Regions from separate parts of the Pseudomonas macauensis genome, predicted to be linked through region 3. Evidence: predicted binding sites of a transcription regulator. Region 3 holds the regulator's gene; each other region holds the start of a gene.
The links. Region 3 encodes sigma-54, which starts transcription at its own class of promoters, with help from an activator protein. Its sites were predicted from a motif close to ANTGGCATNNANNTTGCTNT; they were not measured.

Region 1 (3,272 bases), 1.2 Mb from region 3:
TGTAGGCGCTGACCCCGGAACGGATGGCCTGGCGCATCACTTGCGGGTCGTGTTCGTCGGTGAACATGACGATGGGGCGCGGCTGGTCGCGGCTGACCAGCACCACCTGTTCCAGTACATCGCGGCCGGGGGATTCGGTATCGATCAGGATCACATCCGGGCGCAGGGCTTCCACGCGTTGCGCCAGGTCGACGGTGAGGCCTGATTCGTCGACCACCTCGAAACCGGATTCCACCAGCGCTGCCTTGAGGCGCCCGACCTTCTTCGGGGTGTCGTTGATCAGCAGGACGCGCAACATGCTCAGTCTCGCTCCGTCAGGGCATTCAATTCGAAGCCGTGGGCATAGCTGGTCGGATCGCTGCCATCCCAGATTCGCCCATCGATCAGCGTCGAGCTCCGCATGTCGACGTTCGGCACCGCTACGCCAATGGCTTCGGCGGCTTCGCGGTACAGGTCGAGCCGTTGGACCCGGCGGGCAATGCCCAGGTAGTCGATGTCCTCGCGCAGCAGGCCCCAGCGGCGGAACTGGGTCATGAACCACATGCCGTCGGACAGCCACGGGAAGTTGGCCTGTCCGCCGTCGTGGAAACGCAGCGGATGGGCATCCTGCCAGGCGTGGCCGAGGCCGTCCTGATAGCGACCGAGCAGGCGTGGCTCGATGCTGGAGACCGGTGCGTCGATGTAGTCGCGCCCGCTGATCAATTGCGCAGCGCTGCGCAGGTTGTCCTCGCTGGCCTCGATGAAGCGGCTGGCATCGAGCAGGCTCATCACCAGGGCGCGGGCGGTGTTGGGGTATTGCTCGACGAAGGCGCGGGTGGTGCCCAGCACCTTTTCCGGGTGGTCCGGCCAGATCTGCTGACTGGTCGCCAGGGTGAAGCCCAGGCCTTCGTCCACCGCCAGCGCGCCCCAGGGGCCTCCGGCACAGAAACCATCGATGCGCCCGGCCTTCAGGTGCTCCACCATCTGCGCCGGCGGCACCACCAGCGAGCGCACGTCACGCAGCGGGTGGATGCCGTGACTGGCCAGCCAGTAATACAGCCACAGGGCATGGGTGCCGGTGGGGAAGGTGTGCGCCAGGGTCAGCGGCGCACCGTTGTGGAGCGCGTGCTGGCGGAGTGCTTCAGCACAGGTCACGCCGTCGCGCATCAGCGGAGCGGAAAGATTGATCGCCTGGCCGTTCTGGCACAGCCCCATGAGCACGGCCATCTCGGTGGCGGGTGTGCCGCCCAGGCCGAGCTGCATGCCGTAGATCAGGCCGTAGAGCCCCTGGGCCGCATCCAGCTCGCCGCTGAGCAGGCGATCGCGCAGGCCGGCCCAGGAGCTTTGCCGCTGCAGGTTGAGGGTCAGGCCGTAGGGCTGGGCGAAGCCCTGAGTGGCGGCGACCACCAGGGATGCGGAGTCGGTGAGGGCCATGAAGCCCAGATTCAGGGCGCTCTTCTCCGGTGCGTCGGAGCCGGCGACCCAGGCCAGGCTGTCCGGACGGCCTCTGGTGCTGTCGATCATTTCCACCTCTGAAGGCAAAGGGCGTCGCTCCGCTGACCATCGATGGGCGGGAAGGCGACGTCATCGTCTTTCAGGGCCCGCCGTTGGGCTGCCTGCTGCAGGGCGTTCAGCAAGGGGTGTGCCAGGTACGGCGGAAAAAACAAGCCCCGCCACAAGGGCGGGGCTCAGAGGAAGGGAGCGCACCTCTGGAGGGTTCCATCAAGGGCACCTGAGCACGGATATCGGCAGGGCCTGCTGACACCTTAGACACGCCGGCGACAGGCGCAACGGTCAATAAGTATTAGCCCCATCGTGAGTAGTGGTTCAGGTCGCTCTATTTCGGCCGCCACAAAAGAAAAGCCCCGCACGGGGCGGGGCTTTTCATCACGCTAGGAGTCTCAGACCTGAACTGCCGGGATCTTCGCGTTGGCTGCAGCTTCGCGGAACTCGGCGATCTGGTCGAAGCTCAGGTAGCGGTAGATATCGGCAGACATGCTGTCGATGTCCTTCGCGTAGGCCATGTACTCCTCGACGGTCGGCAGCTTGCCGATGATCGAAGCGACGGCGGCCAGCTCGGCGGATGCCAGGAACACGTCGGTGGCGTCGCCCAGACGGTTCGGGAAGTTACGGGTCGAAGTGGAGACCACGGTCGAACCGGTCTGTACGCGAGCCTGGTTACCCATGCACAGCGAGCAGCCCGGCATTTCCATGCGCGCGCCAGCCTTGCCGTAGATGCCGTAGTAGCCTTCCTCGGTCAGCTGGTGGGCGTCCATCTTGGTCGGCGGAGCCAGCCACAGACGGGTCGGAATGCCACCCTTGACCTTGTCCAGCAGTTTGCCGGCAGCGCGGAAGTGACCGATGTTGGTCATGCAGGAACCGATGAAGACTTCATCGATCTTGCGGCCTTCGACGCTGGACAGCAGGCGAGCGTCGTCCGGGTCGTTCGGAGCGCAGAGTACCGGCTCCTTGACGTCGGCCAGGTCGATCTCGATGACCGCGGCGTACTCGGCGTCCTTGTCGGCTTCCAGCAGTTGCGGGTTGGCCAGCCAGGCTTCCATCGCTTGCGCGCGGCGCTCCAGGGTGCGGGCATCGCCGTAGCCTTCGCCGATCATCCAGCGCAGCAGGGTGATGTTGGACTTCAGATACTCGGCGATGGCCTCTTCCGGCAGCTTGATGGTGCAACCGGCAGCCGAACGCTCGGCGGAGGCGTCGGACAGCTCGAAGGCTTGCTCGACGGTCAGGTCGTTCAGACCTTCGATCTCGAGGATGCGGCCGGAGAAGATGTTCTTCTTGCCTTTCTTCTCGACGGTCAGCAGGCCAGCCTGGATCGCGTAGTAGGGGATGGCATGGACCAGGTCACGCAGGGTGATGCCCGGCTGCAGCTTGCCCTTGAAGCGCACCAGAACCGACTCGGGCATGTCCAGCGGCATGACGCCGGTGGCAGCGGCGAAGGCGACCAGGCCGGAACCGGCCGGGAAGCTGATGCCGATCGGGAAGCGGGTGTGCGAGTCGCCGCCGGTGCCGACGGTGTCAGGCAGCAGCATGCGGTTCAGCCAGCTATGGATGATGCCGTCGCCCGGACGCAGGGAGACACCACCGCGGGTCATGATGAAGTCCGGCAGGGTGTGGTGGGTCTTGACGTCGATCGGCTTCGGATAAGCGGCGGTGTGGCAGAAGGACTGCATCACCAGGTCGGCGGAGAAGCCCAGGCAAGCCAGGTCTTTCAGCTCGTCGCGGGTCATCGGGCCGGTGGTGTCCTGGGAACCGACGGTGGTCATCTTCGGTTCGCA
Region 2 (3,272 bases), 1.2 Mb from region 3:
GATGCCCTGCGGGTGGTCACTCCACCCGCAGGGCTGGCCGCCAGCAAGGGGCACCTGTTCGCCATCGCCGACGGCGTCAGCCATTGCGCCGACGGCGGTCTGGCCGCGCGCCTGACGCTGCAGGCGCTGGCCGCCGATTATTACGCCACCCCCGAGACCTGGGCCGTCGCCCAGGCCCTCGACCGCCTGCTGCTCTCGCAGAACCGCTGGTTGCAGGCCAATGGCGGCGGCCAGCCGCTGCTCACCACGCTGACCGCCCTGGTATTACGCGGGCGGCGTTTCACCCTCGCCCACGTCGGCGACTGCCGCCTCTACCGCTGGCACGCAGGACAACTGGAATGCCTGACCCAGGACCACGTCTGGGAGCAGCCCGGCATGCAGCACGTGCTCAAGCGCGCCCTGGGCCTCGACCAGCACCTGGTGGTGGACTACTGCGACGGAGAGCTGGAAGCCGGGCAATCTTTCCTGCTGGTCAGCGACGGTGTCTGGGCCGCGCTGGGCGACAACGCCATCCAGCGTCTGCTGGAAGACGCGCAATCCCTCGAAGCCTGCACCGATGCCTTGGTCAACGCCGCGCATCTGGCCGGCAGCCAGGACAACGCCAGTGCGCTGCTCCTGCGCGTGGACGAATTGCCGCCGGCCAGCCTCGGCGATGCCCTCGCCCAGCTCGACCACTGGCCGGCGCCACCGGCATTGCGGGACGAACAGGAGTTCGAGGGCTGGCAGGTAGAAGGCCGACTCGCACAGTCGCGTCAGTCGCTGATCTACCGCGTGCGCGACCGCCAGGGTCGCCCCTGGCTGCTCAAGACCCTGCCACCGGCATTGAGCGATGCAGCGGACGCCGGCCAGTCGCTGCTGCTGGAGGAATGGTTCCTGCGCCGCGTACAGGGCCGCTACTTTCCCGAGCTGCACAGCCTGCCGCAACGCCAGCACCTCTACTACGTAATGCGCGAATACCCCGGGCAGCCCCTGGACGAGCACCTCAAGCTGAACGGCCCGCTGAACCTGCCGGATTGGATGGATATCGCCCAACGCCTGCTGCGCGGCCTGGGCCAACTGCACCGGCGCAACATCCTGCACCGCGACATCAAGCCGGAGAACTTGCACTGGGCCAACGACGGCGAGCTGCGCCTGCTGGACTTCGGCTTGGCGTATTGCCCGGGCCTGTCCCGCGAGGACCCGCACGACCTGCCCGGCACCCCGAGCTACCTCGCACCCGAAGCCTTCCAGGGCGCAGCGCCGGACGCCCGCCAGGACCTCTACGCCGCCGGCGTCACGCTGTACCGCCTGCTCTGCGGCCATTATCCCTACGGCGAGATCGAAGCCTTCCAGCATCCGCGCTTCGGCACGCCCGCCCCGGCCAGTCGTTATCGACCTGACGTCCCGGCCTGGCTGGACGACTGGCTGGGTCGACTGATCACAGCGCAGCCGCAGCAACGTTTCGAAACCGCCGAGCAATGCCTGCTCACCCTGGAACAAGGCGAACGCCAGGCTCCAGCACGACCACGCCCCTTGCTGGAGCGCGAGCCGCTGCGGGTCTGGCGCGGGATTGCCCTCGCCTCCCTGGCCGTCAACCTGGGGCTGATTCTCTGGCTGATGCATCGCGGCTGAGGGCGCACCAGTTCGGTTCAAAACGCTTCAGCGCAGTGCACACGCCCCGGAAAAATCACCGGCCAATGCAGTGCAAGGCACGAAAATACTGGCACAGCACAAGTTGGCACGTGCCCTGCAGTACCCACAGCAACAATCTACAAAAGCGCGTCCCTCAACGAAGAGGCTCGCACTTCTCGATCCCTTGGACAAAGGCGTCCTCGCTGGGTAACCGGCGGGACGCCTTTTTTGTTTTCCGCGATTGCGTGACGGAGCCCTGACATGAAAAAGCTCAAGCTCGTACTGATCGGCAACGGCATGGCCGGTGTGCGCACCCTCGAAGAACTGCTGAAGATCGCGCCCGACCTCTACGACATCACCGTGTTCGGCGCCGAGCCCCACCCCAACTACAACCGTATCCTGCTCTCCCCCGTGCTGGCCGGCGAACAGGCCTTCGAGGACATCGTCCTCAACGACCTCAACTGGTACAGCGAGAATGGCATCCGCCTGCTGCTCAACCGCAAGGTCACCCGCATCGACCGCCACCGCCGCAAGGTCTACGCCGCGGACGGCAGCGAAGCTGAATACGACCGCCTGCTGATCGCCACCGGCTCCAACCCCTTCATCCTGCCGGTGCCGGGCAACCGCCTGGAGGGCGTGATCGGCTACCGCGACATCGCCGACACCCAAACCATGATCGACACCGCCGGCAGCCATAGCCACGCGGTGGTCATCGGCGGCGGCCTGCTCGGCCTGGAGGCCGCCAACGGTCTCAAGCAGCGCGGCATGGACGTGACCGTGGTGCACCTCTCCGACTGGCTGCTGGAGCGCCAGCTGGACCGCACTGCTGGCAAACTGCTGCAAAGTGCGTTGGAATCACGCGGCATTCATTTCCGCCTCAACACCCAGACTGAGGAGCTGATCGACGACGGCAGCGGCCGCGTCTGCGCCGTGCGCTTCAAGGACGGCGAGGTGATCGCCGCCGACCTGGTGGTGATGGCCGCCGGCATACGCCCCAATACGGAACTCGCCGAGAAGACCGGCCTGCCCTGCAACCGCGGCATCCTGGTCAACGACACCCTGCAAACCTACGATCCGCGCATCTACGCCCTGGGCGAATGCGCCAGCCACCGTGGCATCGCCTACGGCCTGGTGGCGCCGCTGTTCGAGCAGGCCAAGGTCTGCGCCAACCACCTGGCCATGCTCGGCTTCGCCCGCTACCAGGGCTCGGTGACCTCCACCAAGCTCAAGGTCACCGGCATCGACCTGTTCTCCGCTGGCGAATTCATGGGCGGCGAAGGCACCGAGACCATCACCCTCTCCGACCCCATCGGCGGCGTGTACAAGAAGCTGGTGATCAAGGACGACGTGCTGGTTGGCGCCTGCCTCTACGGCGACACCGCCGACGGTGGCTGGTACTTCCGGCAGATCCGAGAGAACCACAACGTCGCCGAGATCCGCGACCATCTGATGTTCGGCGAGAGCAGCATTGGCGACGTCGGCCATCAGGGCCAGAACAGCGCGGCGAACATGCCTGACAGCGCCGAAGTCTGCGGCTGCAACGGCGTGTGCAAGGGCACCATCGTCAAGGCGATCCAGGAGAACGGCCTGTTCAGCGTCGACGAGGTGAAGAAGCACACCAAGGCCGCCAGCTCCTGCGGTTCCTGCGCAGGGCTCGTGGA
Region 3 (3,272 bases):
AACCTCGGCATGAGCCTGTCCGGTGGCGAGCGGCGTCGCGTGGAAATCGCCCGCGCCCTGGCCAGTTCGCCGAAGTTCATCCTGCTGGATGAACCCTTCGCCGGCGTCGACCCGATCTCCGTCGGCGACATCAAGCAGATCATCCATCACCTCAAGGCCAAGGGTATCGGTGTACTGATCACCGACCACAACGTCCGCGAGACGCTGGATATCTGCGAAACCGCCTACATCGTCAACGACGGTCAACTGATCGCCGAAGGCAGCGCCGAGACCATCCTCGCCAACGATCTGGTGAAGGAAGTCTATCTGGGTCACGAGTTCCGCCTCTGACCCAGCGGCCGCCCTCCAGGCGGCGCCTCGCCTCCCCCGCTAACGGCCCGGACCTGCATCCGGCGCCGCGTGTCGGGCCGCCTCGAAATCGCCCGATAATCAGGTTGTAACGAAAGGTCGACAGACCCTAGGCAAAGCGTCCAGACTCAGGCATATAATTTGCTTCCTCGCGGCGCCCCGGCGTCCGTAGTCGTGGATATGGCGCTTGCTGCGCCAGCGAACAAGGTGCCTAGTTCCAGCCATGAAACCATCGCTCGTCCTCAAGATGGGCCAGCAGCTGACGATGACTCCGCAGCTGCAACAGGCCATCCGACTGCTCCAGCTCTCCACGCTGGACCTGCAGCAGGAAATCCAGGAAGCCCTGGAGTCCAACCCCATGCTGGAGCGCCAGGAAGACGGCGAGGACTACGACAACAGCGACCCCATGGCCGATGGCGCCGAGTCCGCCCCCACCGCCAGCAGCAACACCCAGGACAACTATCAGGAAAGCACCACGCCCACTGCCGACAGCCTCGACGAGGACCAGTGGGCCGAGCGCATTCCCAGCGAGCTGCCGGTCGATACCGCCTGGGAAGACATCTACCAGACCAGCGCCAGCAGCCTGCCCGCCAGCGACGATGAGGAGTGGGACTTCACCGCCCGCACCTCCGCCGGTGAAAGCCTGCAGAGCCACCTGCTCTGGCAGCTCAACCTGGCCCCGATGTCCGACACCGACCGCCTGATCGGCCTGAGCATCATCGACGGCATCAACAACGACGGTTACCTCGAAGAATCCCTCGACGACATCCTCGCCTCCATCGATCCCGAACTGGGCGTGGAGATGGACGAAGTGGAAGTCGTCCTGCGCCGCGTGCAGCAGATGGAGCCCGCCGGCGTTGGCGCGCGCAACCTGCGCGAATGCCTGCTGCTGCAGCTGCGCCAGATGCCGGCCAACACCTACCTGCTGAACGAAGCCCAGAAGCTGGTCTCCGACCACCTCGACCTGCTCGGCAGCCGCGACTACAGCCAGCTGATGCGGCGCATGAAGCTCAAGGAAGACGAGCTGCGCGAAACCATCGAGCTGATCCAGTCGCTGCACCCGCGTCCCGGCTCGCAGATCGAGTCCGGCGAGGCCGAGTACGTGGTGCCGGATGTCATCGTCCGGAAGCATAACGAACGCTGGCTGGTGGAACTGAACCAGGAAGCGGTGCCGCGCCTGCGGGTCAATTCGCAGTACGCAGGCCTGGTGCGCCGCGCCGACTCCAGCGCCGACAACACCTTCATGCGCAACCAGCTGCAGGAAGCGCGCTGGTTCATCAAGAGCCTGCAGAGCCGCAACGAGACGCTGATGAAGGTGGCGACCCAGATCGTCGAGCACCAGCGTGGTTTCCTCGAATACGGCGAGGAAGCGATGAAGCCGCTGGTCCTGCACGACATCGCCGAAGCCGTGGGCATGCACGAGTCGACCATCTCGCGCGTCACCACGCAGAAATTCATGCACACCCCGCGTGGCATCTTCGAGCTGAAGTACTTCTTCTCCAGCCACGTCAGCACCTCCGAGGGCGGCGAATGCTCGTCCACCGCCATCCGCGCGATCATCAAGAAACTGGTCGCGGCGGAAAGTCCGAAAAAGCCATTGAGCGACAGCAAGATCGCTGGTTTACTGGAGGCACAGGGCATTCAAGTGGCACGTCGCACCGTCGCCAAGTACCGGGAGTCCTTAGGGATTGCTCCCTCCAGCGAACGCAAGCGACTGGTATGACGTTGATCCACGCCAAAGTGTTCCGGCGGCAGGCCACCTAACCTGCCACTTACACACGGGCAATAAGGAGAAAGCGGTATGCAAGTCAACATCAGTGGACATCAACTGGATGTGACCGACGCCCTGCGCGACTATGTCGGCGAAAAACTCGGACGACTGGAGCGCCACTTCGACAAGATCACCAATGTTCAGGTCATCATGGAGGTCGAGAAGCTAAAGCAGAAAATCGAAGCCACCCTGCACATCGCAGGTGGCGAAGTAGTGGCCTGTGCCGAACATGAAGACATGTATGCGGCCATCGACCTGCTCACTGACAAGCTCGACCGCCAACTGATCAAGCACAAGGAAAAATACCTCGAACGCCAGCAGGGAGTTGGTGTTCGTTAACCCCTCCCTATGATTCGACTTGAGCAAATCCTGACCCCCGGCCGTTCCCTGGTGAACGTGCCGGGCGGCAGCAAAAAACGCGTCCTTGAACAAATCGCAAACCTGGTAGCTCGCGAGCTGCCAGGTTTCGACGCGCAAGACATCTTTGAAAATCTGGTGGCCCGGGAACGCCTGGGCTCCACTGGTTTCGGCAATGGCATCGCCATTCCGCATTGCCGCCTTCCTGGCTGCAAGTCCCCCATCAGCGCCATCCTGCACCTGGACCATCCGGTTGACTTCGATGCCCTCGACGGCGCGCCGGTCGACCTAGTGTTCGTCCTGCTGGTGCCCGAAGCCGCCACCGAAGAGCACCTGGAACTGCTCCGCCAGATCGCTTCTATGCTCGACCGTTCCGACGTCCGTGACCGCCTGCGCCACGCCGCCAACGGCGAGGAGCTGTACCGGATCGTCGTGGACTTCCAGAACGGCCACTGATCATGCGCCTGATCATCATCAGCGGACGTTCCGGCTCGGGTAAGAGCACCGCGCTCAACGTGCTCGAAGACAACGGTTTCTACTGCATCGATAACCTGCCCGCCAGCCTGCTCCCGGACCTTGCACAACGCGCACTGCTGCACACCGAACTGCTTCACCCGCAGGTAGCCGTCTCCATCGACGCACGCAACCTGCCCAGCCAGCTGCAGCGCTTCCCCGAACTGCTGCAGGAGGCTCGCGACAAGCACATCCAGTGCGATGTGCTGTACCTCGATGCCGATGATGAAACCCTGCTCAAACGCTTCTCCGAGACGCGCCGCCGGCACCCCCTGACCACCGA

Region 1: SD196_RS10850 (CmpA/NrtA family ABC transporter substrate-binding protein) is a predicted target of sigma-54. The motif match lies at 1,610-1,629, and genes of this name have one in related genera.
Region 2: nirB (nitrite reductase large subunit NirB) is a predicted target of sigma-54. The motif match lies at 1,714-1,733, and genes of this name have one in related genera.

The regions. Positions count from the first base shown of each region.
Region 1 is NZ_CP138377.1:2,282,886-2,286,157, forward strand. Features, by position in the region: gene SD196_RS10845 (ANTAR domain-containing response regulator) at 1-298, opposite strand, end outside; gene SD196_RS10850 (CmpA/NrtA family ABC transporter substrate-binding protein) at 301-1,503, opposite strand; gene acnB (bifunctional aconitate hydratase 2/2-methylisocitrate dehydratase) at 1,881-3,272, opposite strand, start outside.
Region 2 is NZ_CP138377.1:2,275,356-2,278,627, reverse strand. Features, by position in the region: gene SD196_RS10820 (protein kinase domain-containing protein) at 1-1,611, shown strand, start outside; gene nirB (nitrite reductase large subunit NirB) at 1,873-3,272, shown strand, end outside.
Region 3 is NZ_CP138377.1:1,109,550-1,112,821, reverse strand. Features, by position in the region: gene lptB (LPS export ABC transporter ATP-binding protein) at 1-330, shown strand, start outside; gene SD196_RS05180 (RNA polymerase factor sigma-54) at 572-2,071, shown strand; gene hpf (ribosome hibernation-promoting factor, HPF/YfiA family) at 2,150-2,458, shown strand; gene ptsN (PTS IIA-like nitrogen regulatory protein PtsN) at 2,468-2,932, shown strand; gene rapZ (RNase adapter RapZ) at 2,935-3,272, shown strand, end outside.